2 regions of the Leuconostoc sp. LN180020 genome follow, and region 1 is predicted to be linked to the other one. Evidence: riboswitches for the same ligand, from Rfam matches in the RefSeq annotation. Region 1 holds a riboswitch; the other holds the start of a gene.
What was found. A riboswitch is a leader RNA that binds a small molecule or an ion and turns the genes downstream of it on or off. The one in region 1 is predicted to bind FMN.
Positions count from the first base shown of each region.

Region 2: another riboswitch for FMN. It lies ahead of FAZ25_RS08500 (ECF transporter S component); the one in region 1 lies ahead of ribD (bifunctional diaminohydroxyphosphoribosylaminopyrimidine deaminase/5-amino-6-(5-phosphoribosylamino)uracil reductase RibD).

Region 1 is NZ_CP039736.1:1,504,780-1,510,961, reverse strand. It holds gene FAZ25_RS07800 (KUP/HAK/KT family potassium transporter) at 1-65, shown strand, start outside; gene FAZ25_RS07795 (LCP family protein) at 194-1,438, shown strand; gene FAZ25_RS07790 (AI-2E family transporter) at 1,482-2,477, shown strand; FMN riboswitch at 2,568-2,714, shown strand; gene ribD (bifunctional diaminohydroxyphosphoribosylaminopyrimidine deaminase/5-amino-6-(5-phosphoribosylamino)uracil reductase RibD) at 2,829-3,872, shown strand; gene FAZ25_RS07780 (riboflavin synthase) at 3,857-4,456, shown strand; gene ribA (GTP cyclohydrolase II) at 4,446-5,648, shown strand; gene ribH (6,7-dimethyl-8-ribityllumazine synthase) at 5,672-6,145, shown strand.
Region 2 is NZ_CP039736.1:1,657,393-1,663,574, forward strand. It holds gene der (ribosome biogenesis GTPase Der) at 1-445, opposite strand, end outside; gene rpsA (30S ribosomal protein S1) at 549-1,739, opposite strand; gene cmk ((d)CMP kinase) at 1,835-2,512, opposite strand; gene FAZ25_RS08495 (brain acid soluble 1 family protein) at 2,531-3,079, opposite strand; gene FAZ25_RS08500 (ECF transporter S component) at 3,156-3,740, opposite strand; FMN riboswitch at 3,807-3,942, opposite strand; gene FAZ25_RS08505 (pseudouridine synthase) at 3,994-4,743, opposite strand; gene scpB (SMC-Scp complex subunit ScpB) at 4,736-5,335, opposite strand; gene FAZ25_RS08515 (ScpA family protein) at 5,328-6,104, opposite strand; gene FAZ25_RS08520 (hypothetical protein) at 6,086-6,182, opposite strand, start outside.

The DNA of each region.
Region 1 (6,182 bases):
GCACGAACCGCAAAAAACTAACACAATTGACAGTTAAAAATGTCGTTAAACCAGATGCTGAATAAGTAATCAATCGTTTGATTTTTGTGAAAGAAAAAGCGAGCTATAATTAATTTAAATTGTTAATTTGGCTCGTTTTGTGTTAAATTTAATATTATATAAAAAATAGCATATTGCCGGGGGATAGACCTTCATGTCTAACGAAAACAAACGCTCAGACAATTTATCAGATCAAGATCGAACAACTATGAGCCGTGTTGAGCAACGTCAGCCAAAAAAACGAAGCAAAAAACGAATTATTTTAATGATTTTAGGATTTCTCATACTTCTAGGTGCAGGTTTTGGTACCTACTATGCAAGTAGTGTGAAGAGTTCGTTGGATAAAGCCTACTTTGCAACCGGACTAGGTTCAGAAAAAGAAGCAAGCACACTAATTAAAGAAAAAAAGCCGATTTCATTTCTAGTGCTCGGGACAGACACTGGAACGGATGGTGGATTTGGCTCTGGAAGAGACAGAGTTGGGCTAACTGATTCCTTGATGTTAGTGACGGTGAATCCACAAAAAGAGACAACAACATTAGTTTCAGTACCCCGAGATATTATGACCTCTATTTCAGGATTTGAAAGCAGCTTTCCACAAAAGCTAAATGCCGCGTATGCATTTCGTGAAGCCTCAGACGATAAAGCCTCTTTAGGAGACGGTGTTGGGACAACTATGGAAACGATTCAAAAAATGTTTAACATACCGATTAACTATTTTGCCATGGTTAACATGAGTGGTTTGGGAGATGTTGTTGATCAATTAGGAGGTGTCAAAGCCAAATCACCATTGAGCTTTAAGTTTAGCCAAGACACGGCGCATGAGGACGGTAATAATTTGTACGATTTTACCGAAGGCAAAACAAGCTTTGAATACGCTGCAGACGGCGAAAACTTTAAAAAGTATGACAAGATGGATGGCAAGGCGGCGTTAGCCTTTTCACGTATGAGATATCAAGATCCGCAAGGCGATTATGGTCGTACGCAACGCCAACGAATTTTGTTGCAGGCCATTATGACAAAAATTAAATCTGATCCGTCAACGATTCTCAATACGAAGTTTATTAGTGCCACAACTAAAAACATTGCATCAAATATGAAGATGTCGGATATGTTGGCACTCGGCTCAAATTATATGAATGCGACAAAGACAATTGACTCATATACAGTTCAGGGTGAAGGTGAGATGTATGACGGTGTATCTTACCAGCGTGTGACAACGGCGCAACGACAGGCTATTACTAACAAGTTGAGAGCAGCACTTGAATTAAAACCTGAAGATACTGGTTCGGAATTTGGTAGTACAGTGACAGAATCACAGATTGCACAAGTGGGTTCTGCCGATACATTATTCTCACAATTCAATACAAAATCGAACGAAAATTTGACATCTAACTAATCTTGTCATGTACTAAGTTAGTGTGTTAAAGAGGGAGCACTACATGAACATATTTTCATCATTTCAAAATCGCCGATTCTATCGGTATTTTGTTTTGTCTGTCATTATTTTACTGATTGTTTTACTCAAACAGTTTATGACGTTACTGTTATTAACAATTATTTTTTCTTATCTTGCGATGAATGCTGGCAAAAGGGTGCAACGCGTGACACGCCTGTCACGGTCATTATCAATTGCGCTTGTTTATATCGTCGTGATGGCTTTTATCATCTGGGCTGTCGAACACGGGGCAAATACTGTTGCACATCAAGTTAAGAGCATGATTCACTTAGCAACCGATTCTAGCTGGCACACAACGGGTATTTTTAAAGAAGTTTACAAAAATATTCAGCAGTACAGTAACTCCTTGAATACAGAGCAGTTAATCTCTAAAGGATTTACCCAATTGAATCAAGTTGGACACGTCCTTTATGAACTGATTTTGGCGTTACTGTTTAGTTTTATATTCAGCATGACTTACCCACAATTACGGTCATGGTCTATGACTTTCATACATAGCCCTTATAAAAGATTTTTTGGTGAGTTTTATATTATCGTGCATCGCTTTATCATTATTTTAGGCCGTTTATTTGAAGTCCAGCTAATGATTTGTGTAATTAACACGATTGCAATGGTTATCGTATTAACCTTTTTGAATTTCCCTTATTTAATTGGTTTTGCGATTTTGATTTTCATCTTAGGTTTGATTCCGGTTGTCGGTGTGCTTATTTCACTTGTACCGCTGACAGTGACCGCGTTTATTATCGGTGACTGGCATACAGTATTGGTTATATTGGTTGCTGTTGCTGTAATTCATTTTATGGAGTCATATTTTTTACATCCGCACTTTATGTCACAACGCACGCATATGCCAATATTAGTTATTTTACTTAATCTAATTATTATGGAAAAAGTTTTTGGTGTTTGGGGTTTAATCATTGGGTTGCCAATCTTAACATTCTTGTTAGATTTCTTCCGAATACAAAAATTCAAAGCGTAATATCAGAATAATTTGTTTACAGCGTACATTATTGTGCGTTTTTTTATTGACATAGCATTGTTCAGATGTTAATCTGTAAAGGTTAAATTAATTAATCTTCGGGGCAGGGTGTAATTCCCGACCGACGGTAAAGATCTTTAAGATCTAAGTCCGTGACCTGCATTATTTATTAATAATGCAGTTGACACAGTGTAATTCTGTGACCGACAGTTAAAGTCTGGATGGGAGAAGATTTAAAATAATAGACTTAGCTAGGATAAGTCTGTCTTTTTTGAATCGATCTAAATACTTTAAACCCGATGTTAATAAAATACGTCGGGTTTTTTGTCCTGAACAAACAGGAGGTAAAAGATGGATGATTTAACATATATGGCATTAGCAGCAAAAGTAGCTGCCAAAGCAGGACCAGATGAAACATATGAAAATCCACGCGTCGGAGCAATTATTGTTAAAAATGGGCGGGTCTTGGCGACTGGATATCATCATTCTTTTGGCGCAGCGCATGCTGAAATTAATGCTTTTGAAAATTTAAGGGATCAAACATATATTGTTGATTCAACGATGTATGTCACATTAGAGCCGTGCTTTGTCACGGGAAAGGTAGGTGCGTGTGCGTTAGCAATAGCCCAATGGGGAGTCAAACGTGTTGTAGTTGGTAGTTTTGATCCTAATCCCGATACACATGGACGTAGTGTTACATTTTTAAGACAAGCAGGTATCCGTGTCGATGTTTTGGGAACAGAAGATAGTCAAATATTAAATCCCGCATTTTATCATTATTTTGAAAGACATTTACCATATGTACAGTTGAAACTAGCGGAGTCTGCTAATCACTTTGTGGCGTCTTCACAAGGACAATCCACAAAAATTACAAATCGGTTAGCTGACATTGATGTGCACAAAGAGCGTGCTAGTAAAAGTGCTATTCTAATTGGTAGTGAAACTATGTTGATTGACCAACCAAATTTAACAGTCCGACATGTACCAATAAATCATCAACAACCTTTAAGGGTAGTGATCGATCGACGTGGCCGCTTACAAAATAAAATGGATCGAGCGACAAATAATTGGTTAATCTTCACGACAAACACGGACTTTGCAAAACAATATGACAACGTTCTTTTAATGTCACATGGTTTACTTAGTGTCCTGACAAGTTTAGCTAGTAAGAATATTCAGTCTGTTATGGTAGAGGGTGGGCCGTCATTGATTACAGCATTCTTAAAAGCGAATCTCTGGCAAGAATTCATTGTTTATACAGCAGATAGTATATTACCTGAAGACGGGGTGCCCAGTGTACAACCATTGTTTAATTCAGTGTCTTCATATCGTGTGGGTAATACGCTTAAGAGTCGTTATCTAAATGATAGGAGTGTGTCATGTTTACAGGAATAACACAGACAGTGGGTCAAGTTATAACAAATGAAAGTCTCAAAAAAAATAATCAGCATATCACAATTGAAACAAAAACGCCCTATTTTTCAGAGGCAACTATCGGTGATAGCATAATGGTCGACGGCGTATGTTTAACTATTACTCATAAAACAGACCATACTGCTAAATTTGGTATTATGAGACCAACTTATGAAACAACCATTATTGGTGATTACATGATGAGACAATCAGTTAATCTTGAAAAGGCAATAAGTGCGGGGGAGAGATTTGATGGCCACTTTGTCCTTGGTCATGTTGACGGCAAAGCTGAAATTGTGAATAAGCAGGTGATAGATAACACGATTTTACTTAGCTTCAAGCCTAAAGAGTCTATCTTGATGAGAGAAATAGTTGCTAAAGGTTCTGTCGCAATATCAGGCGTAAGCCTCACGGTGATTGAAAAAACCAGTCAGACGTTTCAAATTGGATTGATTCCCCATACGCAGTTACAAACAACATTATCAAAATTAACTGTTGGTCATTGGGTAAATATAGAAACGGATATTTTGGCTAAATATATGACAGGAGGGCAATATGTTGGATAATGTTGTTGAACAAAGCGTGCGAAAAGCAGTTACTGCCCTAAAACAAGGCGCATTTGTGATCTTGACTGATGACCAAAATCGCGAACACGAGGGTGACTTAGTAGGACTTGCATCGTTTGTGACACCTGAACGAATCAATAGTGCATTGACATTGGCTCGTGGTGTGCTGGCCGTTCCTATGAGTAAACAACGCGCAGATAAGCTAGGTCTGAGGCAAATGACAGACCATAATTCTGAAAAATTTGCCACACAATTTACCGTCAGTGTTGATCATATCATGAGCACGACTGGTGTATCCGCTTTTGAACGGGCAAAAACTATTCGTGAGCTTGCAAATCTTAGTGCGTCAGCTGAAGATTTTGAGACACCGGGACACGTATTTCCTCTAGTAGCTAACGAAGGTGGCGTGTTATCAAGGCAAGGGCACACAGAAGGGGCTGTTGAATTAGCCAAAATTGCTGGAGTACCACCGATTGCTTATATTATTGAAATTCTTGATAAAGACGGTCAAATGGCCCGAGAAAAAGCATTAGAAAGTTTGGCAGAACAGGAAGGCATGATTAAATTGGCGATTTCAGATATCGTTGCCTTTAAACAAGCCCAAAATCAGTATCACGTTAAAGAAGGTGTGACTGTGAATCTGCCCAGTACCTATGGCAGCTTTCAGATGACTGACTATAATACAGGTGACAAAGAACCGGCTCTGTTGATTCGTAGTCAAACACAAACTGCGACGACAAATAACCCTTTAGTTCGGCTCCATTCTGAATGTGCGACGGGCGATATATTTGGCTCATATCGCTGCGATTGCGGACCGCAACTTCAAGCATCATTGCGTCAGATTAATGAAGAAGGTGGTGCGCTTTTATACCTTAGACAAGAGGGACGAGGTATTGGACTCGCAGAAAAACTGAAAACGTATGTTTTGCAGGAAAATAATTATGATACCTATGAAGCCAATGTCCACCTAAATCATGCACCGGATGAAAGAGACTATCAACAAGCAGCAGAAATTTTGAAACTAGCTGGTCTAACGAAAATAAGATTGTTGACCAACAATCCAGATAAAATCAATCATTTAAAAGTGGCTGGCATTGAGATAGTTGACCAAGTTCCGTTAATTACTGGGATAAACGATATTAATAAGCACTATCTTGCGACGAAGAGAAAAAAATTTAAGCACATACTCTAAAAATAGAAACCGAGGAAATGACAATGATATACACAGGAAAATTAACAGGGCATGAAGAACGGCGTATTGCCATCGTAGTTAGCCGCTTTAATTCATTAGTGACTGAGCCTTTATTAAAAGGCGCGCGGGATACATTAAGTATGCATGGTGTTGACGATCATCACATCAGTGTTTTCTGGGTTCCAGGTGCTTTGGAGATTCCTATGGTCTCGAGTCAGTTGGCAGAATCAGGTATGTTTGATGGGATTGTCACATTGGGCGCAGTTATTAAGGGCGATACAGATCACTACAATCTTGTCATCAACGGCGTAGCAAATGGGGTATCTCAAGTTAGCTTAAGTACGAATATGCCTATCGTGTTTGGTGTCTTAACAACAGATACACTAGAACAAGCGCAACAGCGTGCAGGTGCTAAGGCAGGAAATAAGGGTGCTGAAGTCACGGTAAGCTTGTTAGAAATATTAAGTTTATATGATGACATAAAACAACTGTCTTGACAATATTGGTTATAATTTTAAAATATCTGATTTAAGC
Region 2 (6,182 bases), 150 kb from region 1:
CATGTGATCCAGAAACAGGAAATAGATCACCCAAACCAAGTGAATAAAAATCATAAATATCCTGACGCATCTCAGGGTTATCTACTTTATTGACAGCTAAAATCACTGGTTTATCTGTCTTGTATAACATTTTTGCGACAACTTCGTCAGCTGCGGTTACACCTTCTCGACCAGATGCTACCATGACAATGACGTCAGCCTCATCAATGGCTAATTCAACTTGTGCTCTAATCTCAGCTAGAAATGGTTCATCTCCAAGCTCAATACCACCTGTATCAATCATTCTGAACTCATAGTTCAACCATTCTGCTGGCGCGTACAAGCGGTCTCGCGTTACGCCAGGTTTATCTTCAACAATCGCAATACGTTCACCGGCCATACGATTAAAAATCGTTGACTTGCCGACGTTTGGTCGACCAACAATAGCTACTACTGGTGCTGCCATGCTGACACCTCCTTTTTTCTTACCGTGGACTACCAAAAACTATCCACTCAACTTTTTTCAAAATAAAAGAACTGGCGAACCAGCTCTCTTACCTAGTCATATCTTACAACTTATCGCCGAAGATGTCACCCAATGTTGCAGCTGAATCATCTTGTTGCTTGTATGCAGCGATATCCGCACGTGATGCTGAACCATCATTGTTACGACGGTCTTCACGTTGTGGCTTTTCTTCCAAAGCTTTCATTGACAATGAAATACGTTCTTCGGCTGGCTTAATATCCAATACCTTAACTTGTACTTTGTCACCTGACTTCAAAACTTCTGAAGGGTTTTCAATACGCTTGTTTGAAATTTGTGATACATGGACAAGTCCTTCGATACCAGGCAAAATTTCAACAAAGGCACCAAAGTCTTTCACGCGCTTAACTGTACCTTCAAGAACTGATCCAGCAGCAATCTTATCAGCTGCTTCGTCCCAAGGTCCACGCTGTGTTGCCTTGATTGACAATGAAATACGACCCTTTTCAGTGTCCAAAGCCAAAATCTTGACGTTAACCTTGTCACCCTTTGTCAAAACATCGGCTGGGTTCTTGACACGATCATGTGAGATTTCTGATACGTGAACCAAACCATCTACACCACCCAAGTCAACGAAAGCACCGAAGTCTGTCAAGCGAGCAACAGTTCCTTCAACCACTTCACCAACTGACAACTTACTAAATACTTCAGCCAACTGAGCAGCACGTTCTTGCGCAGCAACAGCCTTACGTGACAAAATCAAACGTGCATTAGCAGCGTCAATTTCAATAACTTGTGCTTTAATATCTTTGTTCTTAAATTGGTTCAAATCAGAAACGAAGCGTTCTGCAACCATTGATGCTGGCACGAAACCGCGTACGCCGTTAACCATGACAATCAAGCCACCGCGAACTGCATTAACAACCTTTGCATCGACAGTGTCGCCTTCAGCAAAGTCCAAGTTTTCCCATGCTTTGCGTGCATCTAAACGCTTCTTTGACAACAAGTAAGCTACGCCTTCCTTGTCGCTAGTAACATTAGAAATAACAACAGCTTCAATGCTGTCTCCAATTTTCAATTCGTCTGCCAGGTTGATGTTACGATCGTCTGAGTACTCACGTGCTGGCACAACTCCTTCTTCACCGGTAGACAAACCAACAACCGCTTGGTTATCATTATCAATGGCTAAAAGTTCACCAGTGACAACATCTCCCACCTTAATTTGATCTGCTGCGCTTTCGAGAGCTGCTAAGAACTCGTTGTTTGTTTCACTCATGACGTCTAACGTCCTCCTACAATTTACACTATGGGTATAGTTTACCAGAATAATTGCCACTTGTATAGTAAAAAACAGCGTTTTCACGCTGTAACTTAGGGTTTCTGTTTTTTTTCAATAATCTTTGTAATCTCTGATACTACAGCTTGGATACTTTGTCCGGTAGTATCTACCAAAATCGCGTCTTTTGCCTGTATCAAAGGACTGATCGCTCGATGAGAGTCTTTGTAGTCTCGTGTTTCAATATCACTTTTTAGTGTTTCTAAATCAACTGTCATGCCCTTGGCTTTATTTTCTTTGTAACGTCGCTCTGCTCTTTCTAACACACTAGCTACCAAGAAAATTTTAACTTGAGCATTTGGTAACACCGTTGTCCCAATATCACGTCCATCCATAATGACATTTTGACTATTGGCTATGTCACGTTGGCGACGAACCAAGTCTGCTCGGACAGCTTTATAAGAAGCAATCAACGACACATTATTAGTGACTTCAGTCGAACGAATCGCCTCTGTCACTTCACTATCGTTCAGAAAAACACGCTGCGTTGGCACTCCGGGCTCAAAACGAATCACTGTTTTTGCAAGTAAATCAACAACACCTTGTTCATCTTCATAAGCCAGACCTGCCTGTTTAGCGGCTAAAGTCATGGTGCGGTACATGGCTCCGGTATCGACATAAACATACTTTAAATTTGTTGCTAATATTTTAGCAATTGTTGATTTTCCAGCCGACGCTGGCCCATCAATTGCAATCTGAAAATTGTGACTCATATCAACCTCTAAAATTAGTTATTTAACATTTAGTGTTCTGCCAGCATATTGTGTATAATTATTCACTGACAAACCAGGATTAAGCGCAATGACTTGATCCGTTGTCATGCCATGTGTCACGGCAAAATTATATAGTGTTTGGCTAGCGCCCAACACTGCTGAATTAGTTGTTGGCGTACTTGGTGCCGTCGGTGCACTGCTGGCAGCTACTTCACTTGAAGCCGCAGCTGGCGCTTCTGTGCTACTAGCCACTGTTTCCGATGAACTTGCTTGTTCTGAGGAACTTTGTGCTGATGTCTCAGATGATTGTTCAGATGAAGCTTTTTGAGACTGTGATGTCGACTTTTTACTAGTTGCTGTCGCTATCTGCTGTGGCGTTTTCTGGTGATCAAGTGCACCATAAATGGGCACACTTGATAAAATAGCAAATCCCAAAACAATCAAAAATATTTTAAAGCCCTTATGCTTATGGCTGCTTCTATCTGATTGGCGCGCAAATTCAGGCTCAACTTTTTGTTTTTTTGAACGTGCCATACGGCTCATGTTATTTGGGTCAAAATCGCTCATAATAAAACGACCTCCATTATAATAGGTTCACTTAAAAGTTTACCACATTGAGGTCGTCTCTGTTTATAACGTTTCATTAAGATATCACTTTACGTTGCATCGGTTTCAGAACCGAAAGCACAATAATACTTGTTAGCCCCCAAATAATGCCTTGTGCAATATTGAATGGTATCACCATGGCTATAAAATAACGTCCCAGGCCAATAATTCGCGCAATGTCAAAATGTGCAAACTGCGAATAAAGTGGCACAGCAACGAACCAATTCATCAACACAGCAGCAACAGTTAACCCAACTGTTGCTATGATTATTGCTAATAATTGGCGTGGGAATTGACGCGTTTCAAACATTGGCATGACCCAAAACATTAACAAGGTAAATACCATTACTGCTACTAAATTGACAGGCAACCCCAGATAGGTATTAATTCCCTCATTTGCCAAAATGAGCTTTAAGACTGTTCGCAGTATGACAACCCACATAGCGGCCGTGACATTAAGCCAATAACCAGCTAGTAAGACAGGCACAATGGAAAAATCAAGCTTTAAGAAATCCGCTCCCGGAATCAAGGGTACCTGCGGAAAAAGCATTAGACCAAATGAGATTGCGCTTAAAATAGCAATCAAGGTCAGATGCTGTGTACGTGTAAATGAAATAGACATATTCTTTGCCTCAAAAAAACTGCACAATTTGTCAGGGTATCACAAAAAGGCAGTCTTAACTTTCTTTTTTAACTTCTTTATACCCGACTTTACGGTCGGCTCTGGAATTTGACCAGATCAGCTGTTTGCACAGGTCGCGGGCTTACCATGTTCAACATGTCTCACCGCCGGTTGGGAATTACACCCGACCCTGAAGTAATATTTAATTTTACAACTGATATCATAACAAAATTACTGATTAAAAGCAATCTATTTATTTTCTACGATAATTTTTATAATCCTGTGCTTTGAGTCGTTTAACCTCAACACCAGTTAATTTACGATATTCACCGGACTGTAAGCCAATTAAATCAAAGAAAGCATATTGTTCACGCGTTAATTTATCCACTGGTAAGCCCACTTTTTGCAGCATATCTTTGACTTGATGATTACGTCCTTCATGAATAATAATACGTACCATACTAGTTTTTTTATCTTTGTCGACACGTTCAATCGTGACACGAGCTGGCGCTGTTTTTCGGCCTTTGATGATAACGCCTTGCTTCAAAGGCGCTAATTTTTCAACAGTCGCAATCCCAGACACCTTAGCAAGATAAATTTTGTCGACACGTGACTTTGGATGCATTAATTGGTTAGCAATAGTGCCATCGTTAGTCAGTAACAAGGCGCCAGTCGTATCATAGTCTAGTCGTCCAACAGGGTAAACACGTTGATCAATATCTTCTAGTAAGTCCAGAACTGTCTTACGACCCTTCTCGTCGCTAGTTGTGGTAACGACACCACGGGGTTTATTCAATAGGTAATAAACTAGCTTTTCACGTCCTTCAATCGGCGCACCATCTACTTCCACAGTGTCATGTATGCCAACTTTGACACCAAGTGTTGTGACAGTCTCACCATTGACTTTGACACGCCCCTCAGTAATCATTGTTTCAGCTCCTCTTCGTGAAGCTAGCCCCGCTTGGGCAACAACTTTTTGTAAACGCATTTCTTCTTCAGACATTTTTTTGCCCTTCTTTCATTTCTAAATTTTCTGATTCCAGTACGTTTGCAAATAATGTCCCACCATCATCAACATCTAACGTTTCAAAATCAGGTAACGGTGGCAACTCAGTTAACGACTTGAGACCAAAATAATCTAAAAACATCGCTGAAGTACCATACATAATTGGCCGTCCCGGTTCATCTTTTCGCCCAGTTTCAACAAGCAACTGGCGTAACATCAATTTTTGAAGCGTGCCCGCCGACTGTACACCACGAATTTGGTCAATTTCCACACGTGTCACAGGTTGTTTATAAGCTACGATAACTAATGTTTCAAGTTGTGCTTGGGAAAGTGTGGCATTGTCAGGTGCATCAAAAAAGTTTTTAACTATGCCCCCTAAGCTAGGCTTGGTGACCAATCGGTAAGCGCCATCAGTTTCTCTTACTTCTAGAGCGCTCATCGTGTCATTAGCATATTTATTAGCTAATTGTTCAATTAATGCAATCACTGCCGGCTTATCAAATTGTGTTATTTGGCATAACGCTTGACTAGTAATCCCTTCATCGCCAGCCACAAATAACAAGGCCTCTATTTGCGCTAAATTATTCATCATCACTTAATGTCTCAATTTCTAAAAAAATATCAGCTGATGCATCAGCTTGGTGAAACGAAATTTTAGTTTCCTTAGCCATTTCAAGTAAAGCCAAAAAAATCATAACCATTGCTTCCTTATCAGCCATATTCTCAAACAAGTCATCAAAGGCTATAATTGCGCCTCTGGGTTGTCCTTGTAGCTGTTGGGCAATATAATCAAATGCCATCGTTAACGTAAATTTTTCACTGACAACACGTCTACTAATTGGTTGTTGCTGCCTTTTTTTACGTAAAAGATGTTCAAAAGCAACTTGTAAATCTATCAGTTCAAGCCCTGGTGCGAGCGGCTTTATTGCCATTTGATTGAATTCCGGTGACAAGGCTGGTAAACGCGAAAATGATTGTTGGTTGGTATTTTCGCGTTCTCGCAAGGATTCACTTGCCACTTGAAATTGCTTGTACGTTAACAATTGCAACATTAGTGTCTCTTTAGGATCAAGAAAATCCATTTCAATATCGTCAACTTCAATTGTGTCATTTGGCAGTAAATCAGATGATTTAATTTGAACAAGCGTTGCTGCCATGACCAAATACTCACTAGCAACATCTAATTGCATGCTCTGTTGTTTTTGAATGAATGATAAATATTGTTCAGTTATCACAGCAATAGGCAGATCAAAAATATCTAATTCCGCTTTCTTAATAAGATGTAGCAGCAGATCTAATGGCCCCTCAAATTCACTTAATTTGATTGTTAAACGCTGAGTCACAATGTTCTTCTCCATTTATTAATCAACTTTTGATTATCCAAAGTACCCATTAAGAAAACATCTGGATTTTGTTTCTGAAACTCAGTGAGCATA